One region of the Stenotrophomonas sp. 82F1 genome, then DNA from elsewhere that is predicted to be linked to it. Evidence: riboswitches for the same ligand, from Rfam matches in the RefSeq annotation. Region 1 holds a riboswitch; the other holds the start of a gene.
What was found. A riboswitch is a leader RNA that binds a small molecule or an ion and turns the genes downstream of it on or off. The one in region 1 is predicted to bind thiamine pyrophosphate.
Positions count from the first base shown of each region.

Region 1 (7,373 bases):
ACCAGCAGAAACCCAGAGCCGCTTTTGAATTTGAACTTGGCTCTTGCTTGAAAAAAGCAGTGCAGCCGCAGGCTGCAAAACACCCTCAATCCGAATCCTGCGCGCGCACCGCCTCCGCCTGGGTCTCTTCCTGCGCCGCCATCTCACGCGCGATCCACGCATCGATCATGCGTCGCTGGCGTTGCGCCTGCCGCCGCTCGCGCGTGTACTCCTGGTCCAGCACGCGGTACAGCGACACCATCACCAGCACCATCAACAGCGCGAACGGCAACGCGGCGATCGTGATCATTCCCTGCAGCGCCTCCAGACCACCGGCCAGCAGCAACGCACCCGCGATCAGTGCGATGCCCACGCCCCACGCAATCTTGTGCCTGCGCGATGGCTCGCCCGCATCGTCGGTGGACATCGTGGCCAGTACCAGCACCGCCGAATCAGCCGAAGTCACGAAGAAGATCATCAACAGCACCAAGGCGATGCTCGATAGCAGCAACGGCAGTGGCAGGCTGTCGAACAGGGTGAACAGCACCGTCTCATAGCCGTTGCCCAGCGCCTGCACCAGGTCGGCGTGGCCGAAGATCTGCGACCAGATCGCGGTGCCACCGAAGACCGAGAACCAGAAGAAACCGAGCAGGGTGGGCGCAAGCACCACGCCCACCACGAACTCGCGGACACTGCGGCCGCGCGAGATGCGCGCGATGAACGAACCGACGAACGGTGCCCACGAAATCCACCATGCCCAATAGAAGATCGTCCAGTCCGCCACCCAGGTGCTGGACGAGAACGGCGACATGCGCAGGCTCATGGTCACCAACTGGTTGAGATAGGAACCCAGCGTGGTGGTGAAGGTGTTGAAGATGGCGCCAGTCGGGCCGAGCACCAGCACCAATGCCAGCAGCAATGCCGCCAGCGCCAGATTGACGTTGGACAGCCACTTCATGCCACGCCCCACGCCGCTCAGCGAGGAGGCCATGTACAGCACGAACGCGACTGCAATGATGGTCAGCTGCAGCGGTATGCCTGCGTGCAGCCCGAACACCCGTTCTACGCCGGCGGCGATCTGCACCGTGCCGAAACCCAGTGCCGTGGCCACGCCCACTGCGGTGGCGACCACGGCGGAGATGTTGACCACCTTGCCGATCCAGCCGCGATGGTGTCGGCCGATGATCGGCTGCAGCATGTCGCTGATCTGGCCACCACCGTTGCGGTTGAACTGGAACCAGGCCATCGCCAGGCCGATCAGCGCATAGATCGCCCACGGATGCAGGCCCCAGTGGAAGAACACGTAGCGCATCGCGGCGCGTGCGGCGTCCATGCTCTGCGGTTCAATGCCTTCCGGTGGCTTGGTGAAGTGCGAAATCGGCTCGGCCGCTCCCCAGAACACCAGGCCGATGCCCATGCCGGCAGCGAACAGCATCGACATCCAGCTGGCGCGCGAGAACTCGGGCTCGGCGTCTTCGCCACCGATGCGCAGGTTGCCGAAGCGGCCGAACGCCAGGTACATCAGGAACACCAACGCCAGGAATACCACCAGCAGGTACAGCCAGCCGACGCTGCGGATGACATCGCCCAGCGCCGCCTGCACGACGGTATTGAAGGGGCCGGGCGCGAGGCCGGCCAGCAGCACCAGGGCAAACACCAGTGCAATGGAAATGCGAAACACCATGAAGGAGCTTCTCCGATCAAGGGATTGAGGGGAGCGAGCGAAAGCTTGCAGGGAGTGGTCCAGCGACAGCGTGCGCACACCGGACAGGCGCCGCGATGGCGGCAGGGAATGCACCGCTTGCGACGGTGCGGTGCGCGTGCACGTTACTGAATGCGACGTCACGGTTCTGTTAACGAATGGCGATTGGGGTCAGATCCGTTTTCCGCAGGAACCGGATCTGACCCCGGAGGCAGGCGGTCTATGCTCTAATGCGCACCAAGAAGCGGGGGTACCGCGGCCTTGTGGCCACGGTTGAGATAGTCCCTTGGAACCTGATCCGGCTCATACCGGCGTAGGGAAGCTTTGCAATGCAGCCGTGCCCCGACCACGCCCAAGGACCGCCTTGGTGCTGTCCGGGCGCGGGCGCAGTGCGCCGCCGCTTCGTCCCTGACCTTCCTGGACGATGCCCGATGAACGCACAGCTCTCTGCCCTGCAGCAACAGGCCCAGCAACTCTCCGAGTCCGTGACCAGGCCCATACCCGGCTCGCGCAAGATCCACGTGCCCGGCTCGCGGCCGGACCTGCAGGTGCCGATGCGCGAGATCGCGCTGACCCGCACGCCCACCGTGTTCGGTAGCGAAGAGAACGCACCGGTCACCGTCTACGACACTTCCGGCCCGTACACCGATCCGCAGGTCCCTATCGATCTTTCCGCAGGCCTGCCCGCATTGCGTCGTGCGTGGGTGGAGGAGCGCAACGACACCGAACAGCTTGATGGCCTCAGCTCCTCGTTCGGCCGCGCGCGTGAGCACGATCCCAAGCTGGATCCGGTGCGTTTCCCCGCGCGCAGCCTGCCGCGCCGCGCGCAGGCCGGTGCCAACGTCACCCAGATGCACTACGCGCGCCGCGGCATCATCACCCCGGAAATGGAATTCGTCGCCATCCGCGAGAACCAGCGGCTGGAGGCGATCCGTGATGCCGCGCTGCTGCAGCAGCATCCCGGTGAATCCTTCGGCGCATCGATCCAGCACATCATCACCCCGGAATTCGTGCGCGATGAAATCGCCCGCGGCCGTGCGGTGCTGCCCAACAACATCAATCACCCGGAAAGCGAGCCGATGATCATCGGTCGCAACTTCCTCACCAAGATCAACGCCAACATCGGCAACAGCGCGGTGTCCTCGGGTATTGCCGAGGAAGTGGAAAAGCTGGTGTGGGCGATCCGCTGGGGCGGTGACACGGTGATGGACCTGTCCACCGGCAAGCACATCCACGAAACGCGCGAGTGGATCATCCGCAACTCACCGGTGGCGATCGGTACGGTGCCGATCTACCAGGCGCTGGAGAAGGTCGACGGCCGCGCCGAAGCGCTGACCTGGGAGATCTTCCGCGACACCCTGATCGAACAGGCCGAACAGGGCGTGGACTACTTCACCATCCATGCGGGCGTGCTGCTGCGCTACGTGCCACTCACCGCCAAGCGCGTTACCGGCATCGTCAGCCGCGGCGGTTCGATCATGGCCAAGTGGTGCCTGGCCCACCACAAGGAGAACTTCCTCTACACGCATTTTGAAGACATCTGCGAAATCATGAAGGCTTACGACGTGACCTTCTCGCTGGGCGATGGCCTGCGCCCGGGCTGTATTGCCGATGCCAACGATGCGGCGCAGTTCGGCGAGCTGGAAACGCTGGGTGAGTTGACGAAGATCGCCTGGAAGCACGACGTGCAGACCATGATCGAAGGCCCCGGCCATGTGCCGATGCAGCTGATCAAGGAGAACATGGACAAGCAGCTGCGCGAGTGCGGCGAGGCCCCGTTCTACACGCTCGGCCCGCTGACCACCGACATCGCGCCGGGCTACGACCACATCACCAGCGCGATCGGCGCGGCGATGATTGGCTGGTTCGGTACCGCGATGCTCTGCTATGTCACGCCGAAGGAGCACCTGGGCCTGCCCAACCGCCAGGACGTGCGCGACGGCATCATGGCCTATCGCATTGCCGCCCATGCTGCTGATCTGGCCAAGGGGCATCCGGGTGCGCAGGTGCGTGACAACGCGCTGAGCAAGGCACGCTTCGAATTCCGCTGGGAAGACCAGTTCCACCTCGGCCTGGACCCGGAGAAGGCCAAGGAATTCCATGACGAGACCCTGCCCAAGGACGCGCACAAGCTGGCCCATTTCTGTTCGATGTGCGGCCCGCACTTCTGCTCGATGAAGATCACCCAGGACGTGCGCGAGTACGCCGAGAAGGGCATGCAGGAGAAGTCCGAGCAGTTCCGTGCAGCCGGCGCCGAGGTCTACCAGCAGGGCTGATCGCAGAGGGGCAGCGCCGGGTCATGCCCGGCGTCATCCCATCACCCATCTCACGGACATGCCGCTATCCTCGGCCCATCGTTCCCCGGGGACAAGGAACCATGCCCATTGCCGTGACCACCCGCTGGCTGGCCATCGCCCGCCGTCATCCCTCTGCGTGGCTGCTCGGGGCTCAACTGCTGTCGGTACTGCTGTACCCGGCGTTGGACGAAACCGCTGCCGGGCGCGCGGCAGTAGGGGTGTTCGGCATGGCCGTGCTCGGCCTGGCCCTGTGGGTGGTGCAGCGCAGCCCGCTGGGCACCTGGCTGGCGTTGGTGCTGGCCATTCCGGCGGTGGTGTTTTCCCTCTCTGCGGCATTGCTCGACCGGCCGGCACTGGGCATCACCGCACAGCTGCTGGAAAGCCTGCTGTATTTCTATACCGCGGGTGCGCTGATCGCCTACATGCTGCAGGACCACAAGGTGACCCGCGACGAACTGTTTGCCGCCGGCGCCACGTTCACGTTGTTGGCATGGGCATTCGCTTTTACCTTTGCGGTATGTCAGCAGTGGTATCCGGGCAGTTTCCAGGGCGCCAGTGGTGGGCCGCAGCGCACGTGGATGGAGCTGCTTTATCTGAGCTTCAGCTTATTGTCAGGCGTTGGGCTGAGTGATGTCGTGCCACTGCATCCGCAGGCCCGCGCGCTGGTCATGCTGGAGCAGTTTTCCGGCGTCATGTATGTCGCGCTGGTGGTTTCGCGGCTGGTCGGCCTGACCATGCTGAAACGCTTCTGAAAATGAACGCCAGATAAAAATATCGCGCCCGAAAGGGCGCGAATGATGATGCTTATTATGTGAATGCGTCGGCGAGAGAGAGCCTGATGTCGACCACGCGATAGGCGAGGTAACTCGCATAGGCTAATATCCGGAGGCTTCGTTTTTTTTGCGGTATGCGCCGATGCTTTGTGCGGAATCTGGCTTCTTGCTGTGCCAAGGATGGGAAGGGATCGATGGTGAACAGTGTTTGCGGCCTGTTTCAACCCCATAGCAACGAATGATCAACAGCGAAATCCAGTCGCCTGAATCCGACCGCGTCCGCGTCGGCGAGTGCATCGTTACTTTGTCCTCGCGTGAGGTCGAAGTCGCCGGTGCCCGCCGTACACGCCGTTTGACGCCCAAGTCGCTGGGCGTGCTGCGCATGTTGATGCGGCAGCCCGGGCGGGTGGTGACCCGTGACGAACTGTTCGCCGAAGTGTGGCCGGACACACTGCCGACCAACGATGTGCTGACCCAGGCGGTTACCCAGCTGCGCAAGGCGTTCAGCGTCGACGACGACAATGGCCAGGCGTACATCGAGACCATCGCCAAGACCGGCTACCGCTTGCTGGTACCGGTGCAGCCGCTGGCGGACCACGAGACCGATGCGATCGCTGCGGCAGAGGAGTCGGCGGCATCGCAGCCGCCTGCATCGGATGCCGTGGCCCCCGCCGGCGCGGCCGTGGTTGAACGTGGCAGCCGTCGTTGGCGGCGCCTGCGCCGGCGCCTGCTGCTGGCGCTGGGCGTGGTGATGCTGCTTGCGCTGGTGGTGTTGAGCGTACTGCTGCTGCGCCGCCCGGCGCCGGTGAATTCTCCGGTGGACGCCGCCGTGGAGAACGGCACGCGGGTGATCGGAAGCCCTGAACGGCCATATCGGTTGATCACCGCGACAGCCGGTTTTGAGACCTATCCCACACTTTCGCCTGACGGATCGCAGGTTGCCTACGAAGGCGCCAACGACGACGGCAAGGGTGGCAACGCCATCAAGGTGCAGACCTCCGGCAATGCGCCCGCACGCCAGCTGCTGTCGCCGCCGGCAGGTGCCAGCGACCGCTTCCCGAACTGGTCGCCGGATGGCCGCGAAATCGCCTTCGCCCGCTTTGGCGCCGATGACAGCTGCCAGGTGCTGATCGCCAGCGCCACCGGCGGCGCCGTGCGCCAGGCCACACGCTGCGACGGCACCGAACTGCTCAGTTTCGACTGGACGCCCGATGGCCGCGGCCTGGTCTTCGGCAGCATGGTCGGTCGCTATGCCCATCGCGGTATCCGCGTGCTCGATCTGGCCAGTGGCCAATGGCGGGCGCTGGACTACGCGGTCGACGAGGATGATTTCGACTACGCCCCGCGCTATTCGCCGGATGGCAAATGGCTGGTGTTTGTCCGCAACCCTCAGCTGGGCGACCTGTGGCGGATGCCTGCCAGCGGCGGCACACCGGAGCAATTGACGACCGAATCGGCCGAGCTGCGCGGTTGGGCATGGCTGGGCGACGGTCGACATATCGTGTTCGGTCGTCGCGTGGACAGCGAGGCACGCCTGTACTACCTCGACGTCGAGCGCCGCACGCTGCGCGACGCCGGGCTCGACGATGCGCAGTGGCCGGCCGTCTCCCGGCGCGGCGACATGCTGGCATTCGTGCATCGGCGCGCGCAGTTCGGTGTGTTCAGGATGCCCGCGCAGGGCGGTGCCGGCGAGCGTCTGTTCGCCTCCAGCGGCCGCGACGGGCAACCGATGGTGGCGCCGGATGGACGGCAACTGGTGTTCAGTTCCGATCGTTCCGGCAGCTTTGCGCTGTGGTGGGCCGATATGCAGCGGCCGGAGTCCTTGCGACCGATCGAAGGGCTGAAGCCGGAAGCGCGGCAGGCACCGGACTGGTCAGCCGACAGCAGGCATCTGCTGGTGGTGGGCCGCGATGAGCATGGCGAAGCGGTTGTCTACGAGATCGCCCCGCGCGACGAACAGCTGCATCGCCTTCCGGTGCCCGCCGAGCAACCGTTGCAGGCGTTGTACGGCGCAGACGCGGAGCAGCTGCTGGTGGTTGAACGTGATGCCGACCAGCACACCCGGTTGAGCCTGTTCGACCGCAGTGCGCAGCCATGGCGGCGGTTGGCCAGTCTGGAAGGCGTGTCGCAGGCGCGTTTCGACCGCAGTACCGGGCGGGTACTGTTCACTCGGCTGGCAGCCGGCGGGCTGTGGTCGGTGGACACGGCGTTGACCCCGGCCAGCGTGCAGCAGGTCAGCGAGGACCGGCCGAGCCGCTGGCGCTACCGGACCTGGACCGTGGCCGGCAACGGCAGCATCGACTACCTTGGCAGCAGTGCCGACTGCGGCACCACGCTGGTCCGTATCCAGTCCGGCCGCGAAGAAGCGGAGCGCTGCCTGGACGCGCAGCGCCTGAGCGCGGGCAATGGACTCAGCGCCAGCGCCGACGGAAGCAGCCTGTACCTTGCCCTGGCGATCAGCGATGGAGCCGACATCGGTGTGATGCGCCTGCCCGAGCAACCCCCCGCGCTGTTCCCGGCGTTCTCCAAGCTGTTGATCTTGAACGAGAAAGGGCCTTCGTAATTTCTTCGTGACGATCTCGCCGCGATTTCGTGGCGATCTCGGCCGTCTTTCCTGACGCG
Region 1 covers NZ_JBSPUD010000015.1:111-7,483, forward strand. The annotation lists gene AC13GI_RS14400 (BCCT family transporter) at 86-1,663, opposite strand; TPP riboswitch at 1,918-2,019, shown strand; gene thiC (phosphomethylpyrimidine synthase ThiC) at 2,113-3,957, shown strand; gene AC13GI_RS14410 (ion channel) at 4,059-4,730, shown strand; gene AC13GI_RS14415 (winged helix-turn-helix domain-containing protein) at 4,990-7,314, shown strand.

Region 2 (7,373 bases), on a different contig from region 1:
CATCGGCCGCGTGCTGGCGCCAGTTGATCCAGCCGTAGACCAGGAAACCACCGAAGGCGACCTGCAGCAGCGTGTCCGAGTACAGCTTGGCCTCGGCGAACACTGCGCCATACAGCGCGACCGACAGCAGGCCGACCGGCCACGCGGCCAGCCGCCGCTTCGCCATCAGCCACACCCCGAGGATGCTGAAGAGGGCCGCAGTCCACTCGAGCGCCACGCCGCTCACAGCGCGAACGTCACCGACAGGCGAGCCTGTCGCGGCGCACCCGGGAACAGGTAGTAGTCACCGCCGCTGCTGCCGGTGTCGCGCCAGTAGAAGCGGTTGAACAGGTTGTCCACCGACAGGTTCCAGGTCACGGCACGCCCGTGCAGGCGGTGCTGGAAGCGCAGGCCAGCGTCGAACACCGAGTAGTCCGGTGCGCGCACACCGCCGTCGGCGCGGGCGACGTTGGCGGCGGCATAGCGCCAGCCACCGGTCACATCCAGGCCTTCAACGAACGGCAGCGCGTAGGCCAGGTGCACGCTGGCGCGCATCTTCGGCACATTCACCAGCTGATGGCCTTCATAGACCGGGGTGCCGGTGTCGCGGGCGCGCGCCTGCAGCACGCTGGCGCTGGCGACGATCTGCAGCGCATCGGTCAGCTGGCCGTTGGCGGTCAGTTCCAGCCCGGTATGGGTCTGCTGGCCTTCTTCGACGAAGGTGTAGCCGGCATCACTGCCGTCGGGCTTTGCGTACTGGTAGGGCTGGGTGGTGCGGAACACCGCGGCACCCAGGGTGAGGGCGTCCACCGGCACGTACTTCACACCCACTTCCAGCTGCCGCGACTGCATCGACGGCAGGAAGGTATCGGCGTTGGACGTCCAGAACGGTGCTTCCTGGCCCAGCGAAATGCCGCGCACGTAGCTGGCGTAGGCGTTGAGCTGGTCGGTGGCCTTCCACACCAGCGCGGTCTGCGGCAGGAAGCGCGACAGGCGGCTGTGGCGTTGCGGCGTGCCGCGCTTGTCATAGGCGCGCTCGTCCAGGCGCACGAAGCGGCCGCCGGCCAGCCACTGCCAGTCATCGCCGAAGCTCATCCGGTCCAGCGCGAAGAACGCGGTCTGGCGGCTGTCCAGGCGTCGTGCCGATGCACCCGGCATTTTCGGTGAGGGCTCGAACACCGGCACCTGCGCATCGTGGATGTTGCTGGTGCCGACGTACTCGTTGACGCTCGGGCGCTTGTCGACGGTGCGGCGGAAGTAATCGGCGCCGATGCTCAGCTGATGGCCGACGCTGCCGGTGTCGAAGCTGCCACGCAGTTCGGCACGCGCCTGCTGGTTGCGGCGGGTGTCATCCGGGCTGCGGTAGTCGTAGATGTCGTAGTCGCCGTTGGGGGCGAAATAGTTGCCCGGCACGCTGCCGTCTGCGCACCCTGCGGTGTAGTAGCAGCCATAGGCGAAGGCGACGTTGTCATCGATCACCGACCGGCTGTGACCGATCGACAGCCGCGACTGCCAGGCGTCGTTGAAGTCGTAGGTGTGCAGGGCGGTGATGTTGGTGCTGGCGATGTCCACCGGCCGCTGCCACGGCTGGTAGCCGAGCAGGCGCTCGCGGTCGACGCCGCGCGGCAGCTCGCGCGCGCCCAGCAGCTGGAAGCCGGACACCGAGCGCTGCGCGCTGGTCTGGTAGTTGGCATCCACTTCCAGCTTGCCGTGTTCGCCGATCAGCCAGTCGGTGGCCAGCGAATAGAAGTTGCGGCGGCCGTCGGCATGCTCGACGTAGGAATCACTGGCATCCCAGGCGGCATTGAAGCGGACGCCGAAGCGCGGGGTCAGCCAGTGGCCGACATCCACGGCGGCATAGCGCGAGCCTTCCGAATCCGTGCCCAGAGTGACCGTGCGCACTTCCGCCGGGCGCTTGCCCACGTAGTTGATGATGCCGCCGGGTGCCATCACGCCAGCCGCGAGGCCGGCTTCGCCCTTCAGGATCTGCACTTCCTGGATGTTCTCCAGCGCCAGGCGCTGTTCGCCGGCGATGGACATGCCGTTGAAGCGGTAGCCGGTGGCCGCGTCCAGCGCGAAGCCGCGGATGGCGATGTTCTGGTAGTAGCCCACCGGCGCATAGGCATCGCCCAGCGAGGCGTCATTGCTGGCCAGCTCGGACAGCGAACGCACCTGGCGGCGGTCGAGGTAGTCGCGCTCCAGCACATTCACCGAAGCGGGCGTGTCCTTCCAGGAGCCGCCACCGAAGGCGTTGACGCGCGAGGTGTCGGTGGCCGGCTTGCCGGCCTGCACGCGCACTGCCGCCAGATCGGTGGGCGAGGACGGCGGAGCATCAACGGCGTCGGTGCCTGCCTCGCTGGCGTACAGCGGCAGGGCAGCGCAGAGGGCAAGGGCGAGCAGGGTGGGGCGCAGGCAGCGGTTCATTCGATTCGTCTTCAGACAACAAGGGAGACGAAGCGACGGCGCGCAGGTGCACCGGCCCATGACGGGGGTGTGGCTGCGGCTCAAAGCTCCCTACGCCGGTGCAAACCGGATCAGGTTCCAAGGGACTCTCTCAGCCTGGCAGATCCAGGCACCCCCGCTTCAGGTGACCATTTCACTACAAATGGTACGGATTTGCGAGCTACCGCCCTTCAGCCGGGGTCAGATCCCTTTCCAGCGGAAAGGGATCTGACCCCGGCCGAGCGCATCATCGACGCATGGCGTCGATCTACTCGGTACCCAGCGGGTTGGGGGGCTCGCGGCTTACGCGGCGGCGTGCAGGGCCGCCAGCAGGGCCTGGCCGGGGCCCGTGGCGAACCAGGCCGGATGCCCGAGCATGAACGGTTGCCAGGCGACGTCGGCATTCGCGGTGGAGCCGGTGACGCCCTCGAAGTACTCCACTTCGGACAGAGCGAAGTCGAAATGCACCATCGGCAGCAGGTCGGCCAGCAGGTGCACGCGCTTGGGCGACAGCGGCAGTTCCTGCCGGTAGCCGTCCAGCAGGGCCAGGGCGATATCGATGCGTACCGCGTCGGTGCCGCGCTCCAGCTGCAGCCAGGCCACCGCGTTGCGTTCGATCGCAGTGGCCAGGTCGAACAGCGCGCTGGTTGGTGAGGCCAGGCCGAAATCGAGCACCGTGGCAATCGTGCCGTCGTCGTTCCACAGCAGGTTGGAGACGTGCCAGTCGTTGTGCGCCCACAGCCGTTGTTCGTCCTGCAGGCGCGCGGCCAGGCCATGGTGCCAGGGCAGCACATCGCGGTGCAGCTGTTCTTCCCAGGGAATGCGCGCCAGGTAGCGGGCCAACCCGGGGCGGTTGCCGAGGTCGGCCTTCAGCGCAGCGATCGGGTCATCGGCGCGGATCAGGTCGTCGCGTGCCACCAGCAGATGGGTACTGCGTTGCGGGGCGTGGTAGCCGGCTGCCGCGCGGTGCAGCGTGGCCAGCATGCGCCCTGCCTCGCGGGCCTGGGCGACGTCGGTCAGCGGTGACCATGACGGCAGCTCGCGATACAGGTCCATGCCGGCGCCCACCGCATGCAGTTCGTAGGTCCACTGGCCGTGTTCGAGTGCGGTGCGGCCCTCGTTGCTGGCCAGTACCTGCACTACCGGCATGCCGGCAGTCGCCAGATGCGCGATGAAACGGTGTTCCTCTTCCAGGCTTCCCGCACTGCGCACACTGTGGTGGTGGCGCTTGATGAAGACCGGACCGCGCGTGCCGTCGACGATGGCCGCGGCCGACAACGGACGCGGGCTGTGCCAGCGCAGCGTGCTGTCCGCGCCCAGCTGCGGAAAGTGGCCACGCAGCCAGGTGATCTCCTGCGCGTCGATCGCCGGCCAGTCGGCGGCGACCTCGTCGTTGTTGAGGCCCTGCACGCGATGGGGGGAAGAAGTCATGCCACGGCCGCTGGTGAGTAAAGGAACATCCAAGGCTGCGCATTCAACGCCATGGACGCCACAGACGCAAACGGGCGGGTCATCGACCCGCCCGTCAGGGACATCATGTGCGGCCTGCGGCCGGCACGCTTACCAGCCGCGATGGCGGCCGCGGTCGTGGTAGTAACGGTTGTCATGGCGCTCGCGCTGCCAGCGACGGTCATCGCGGCGGTCGTAGCCATAACCCCGGTTGTAGCCCCGGTCATAACGGCGATCGTAGCCACGATCGTAACGGCGGTCATAGCGCCCGTCGTAGCGGCGATCATGGCGGTCGGAGGTGGTCAGGTTGCCGATGGCGCCGCCGGCAACCGCGCCGCCGACGGTGGCGGCCGGGTCGCCGTTGGAGATCAGGTGACCCGCCACACCGCCGACGACGGCACCGACCACGGTGCGCTTGTCCTTCCTCGACATCGCGCTGGCATCACTGACCACGGCCACGCCGGCAAGAAGTGCCAGGGCCATCGCCAGACCACGGAAGCTGAGTGCGGAAGTGCTGAGCATGTTGGGTTCTCCTGTGAGGTGCATGCCACGGTGGGCAGGGAGGGCGCTGGGCGCCCCGGCTGCCGTAGGGACCACGCTGGTGCCCGGACATTGCCGGAACATTGCGCGCGATCCCCGTGCGGCTTGCGCATTCATCTAGCGTCAGGCGGCATGAAGCGAGGCTGAAAGCGCCGCGGCCGCTCAGCTGCCAGAAAGGAAAAGGGCCGCAGTACGCGGCCCTTCCCCAGGTCTCCCCCGGCCTGGCTCAGTGGCCCATGGCGCGCTGGGCCTGCTTGACCTGCTCCTGCTGGGCGTCCTGCTGCTGCAGGACATTCGGTGCACCGTGCACCGCACCACTGCTGAGCGCCATGCTCTGCTCGCTGGCAGCGCGGGTGTCCACCGCCGCGCGGCAGGCGGCCGGGTCGCCGGCGGTACCCTGTACGGCAAACATGCGCTCACCATTGGTGCTGGGCACCACCGAGTCGATGCGCTGCATGCCGCTGGCCTGCGCTTCCTTGGTCAGTGCGGCGGCAGCGGCCTCCAGTGCATGGCGGTCCTTGAAGGTGCCTGCCGGCAGCCCTTCCATGCCCTTCACGGCCTGGTTGTACATCGGGTTCTGCGGATGGCGCTCGTCATTGAGCAGCGGGCGCTCGCGCGCATCCTTGATCGCATCCAGCGTCTTCGGGCCGATGATGCCGTCCACCGCCAGGCCGTTGTCCTTCTGCAGCTGGCGCACGGCAGCCTCGGTGTTGCGACCGAACTTTCCATCTTCGACCAGCGGCTTGCCGTCGGCACCCACATACCCCAGGTGGCCCAGCTGTTCCTGTGCACTGCGCACACCTTCGCCGTGCGCACCCTGCTTATGCACTTCGTTGCCGGCCTGCGGCTTTTCCTGCGCCGCCGGCTTCGGCTCGGCCGCGCCCTTGGCCTGCGCCTGCTCATGCGTCTGGCTGCGGTTTTCCAGCAGGTCGCGTGCCTGGTGCAGCGGATCGGAGGCGAACAGCTTCCAGTTCGGGTGGTCCTTCACCTGTTTGAGGTAATCCTCCACCGGCATCGTGTGCACGCCCAGCTTGCCGGTGGACTGGCTGATCAGCAGCTTGTCGGTGTTCGGATCACGCACCACCATCACGATGTGGTCGATGCCATTCCAGTGCTCGTGCTTGGTCTTGGCCGTATCCAGGCCGATCACCATGCCTTCCTTCAGCGCACCCGGCTTGAGGATGTCGTCGCGCTTGAGCAGCACGCCCGAGTCCTTGTAGGCCTCGTGCACGATCCCGCCGGAGCCGGCGAAGCCCAGCTTGATCTTGTCGGCGTCGGCGAACACCGCGTGGCCGGCCTTCTGGTTGATCTCGTCCTGGGTCTTGTTGAGCATCGTGCCGACCCAGCCGGAGCAGTCGATGTAGCCCTGCTCGACGTTCTTGCCGGTGACGCCCTTGCCACGGTAGTACTGGCTGGACTCGATGTTGATCGCGTACTTGACGTTGTCGTACTTCACGCCGGCGTTGTAGGCCGCATCCAGCGAAATGCCGGGTGCATCCGGCTTGGCTGCGGCAGCCGTGGCGGTGGCGGCGATGGTCGCGGCACCGGCGGCAACAGCGGCCTGCGCGGCCGGGGTCACGGTCTGCGTCGGTGCGGCCTGCACCGGTGCCGGACGTGCCTGGGCCTCGGTGATCGGCGCGATGTTCTTTTCCGGGATGCTGATCGCGTCGTACTTGCGGTCGTAGTACTGGGCGAAGGTGCTGGCCAGGTCACGATCATTCATCGTGCGCATCTCGGCGCGCGTATGCCCGGTCAGCGCTTCCACGTCACCGCCGATCTGGCCCATGATGCGCGGGCGCATGTCGATCGGATCGCCGTGGCCGTCGCGCACCAGGCCGAACGTGCCGGTGGCGATCGCGGTCTGGATCGAACCGTAACCGGCCGCACCCTGCTGGTGTGCCAGATACAGGTCCAGGCCGCTCGGCTTGTCATCACCGGACAGGTACGGGTGGCCGGTGCGGTCATGGCGCTTTTCCATGTCCACCAGGTTGCGCTTGAACATCTCCGCTGCCGCTTCGGTGTTGCGGGTCGGGTCGTACTCGTGGCCGCTCAGGCCGTACTGCTTGGCCGACGACGGCAGGAACTGGAACAGGCCCTTGGCATCGGTCTTGTCGTTGTGCGCGCGCTCGTCAAAGCGGCCACCGGTCTCGATGTGGGCAAAGCGCAGGAAGTCTTCGCTGGCGATGCCCTTGCGCTGTGCAACCTGCTCGATGATGTCGAGAACTTCCTTTCTGCTGTAGTCACGTTGTGCCATGACACTTCCTCTGGGGTTGATGGTGCGGCCTTTGCCGCGATACGCCAACCGGACTCATCCGTGAGTCTTCAACATGTCGGTCAACAGGTGCTGCGGGGTGGTGCGTCTTACTTTTCGACGTAGGCCTTGCGGGCGGCGTCGTAGTGGTACTGGCGTGCATCGGCCGCACCCAAGGCACGGGTCTGGCCCGGGCCGGAAATGGTGGTGCCGGTGGCGGTGATACTGATGCTGGGCAGGTCGCTGCCGGCGACGGCGTTGAAGGCCAGAACGCCCCGGTTGCTGACGCACGGCATCACCTGGCCGTCGTCGCAGGCGGCCGAATTGTCTTCGCCGGTGATCACCGTGCCCAGGCTGGCCCAGACCTGGCCGTCTTCGGATTTCTCATAGTCCGGGTTGAACACCAGCACGGTGTAGCTTTCGATGCTGGTACCGGTGGCGAAGGTGCTGGTCGGCACCGCCAGCACCAGCTTGCCGGCCGGGGTGCGGTACTCCAGCGGCTTGCGCTTGCTGTCGATGTCCGGCGCGGTGCCGTTGGCGCCGACGGTGCCGATCCACGGCTCGGCACCCTTGAACACCCACGGCCGGTCCGGCTTGTCGCCGGTCAGGGTGAAGGTGGCCTCGGTCAGGGTGACCTGGCTGTCCGGACCGACATCGTCTTCGCCCGGCTTGCCGTACTTCTGCGGCGTGTTCCAGGCAAAGCCGGTGTAAT
Region 2 covers NZ_JBSPUD010000013.1:32,223-39,595, reverse strand. The annotation lists gene pnuC (nicotinamide riboside transporter PnuC) at 1-226, opposite strand, end outside; gene AC13GI_RS13580 (TonB-dependent siderophore receptor) at 223-2,403, opposite strand; TPP riboswitch at 2,474-2,569, opposite strand; gene AC13GI_RS13575 (phosphotransferase enzyme family protein) at 2,725-3,852, opposite strand; gene AC13GI_RS13570 (glycine zipper 2TM domain-containing protein) at 3,982-4,392, opposite strand; gene AC13GI_RS13565 (XVIPCD domain-containing protein) at 4,637-6,664, opposite strand; gene AC13GI_RS13560 (hypothetical protein) at 6,772-7,373, opposite strand, start outside.
Region 2: it holds a riboswitch for thiamine pyrophosphate, as region 1 does, so the genes downstream of both, AC13GI_RS13580 (TonB-dependent siderophore receptor) here and thiC (phosphomethylpyrimidine synthase ThiC) in region 1, are expected to answer to the same signal.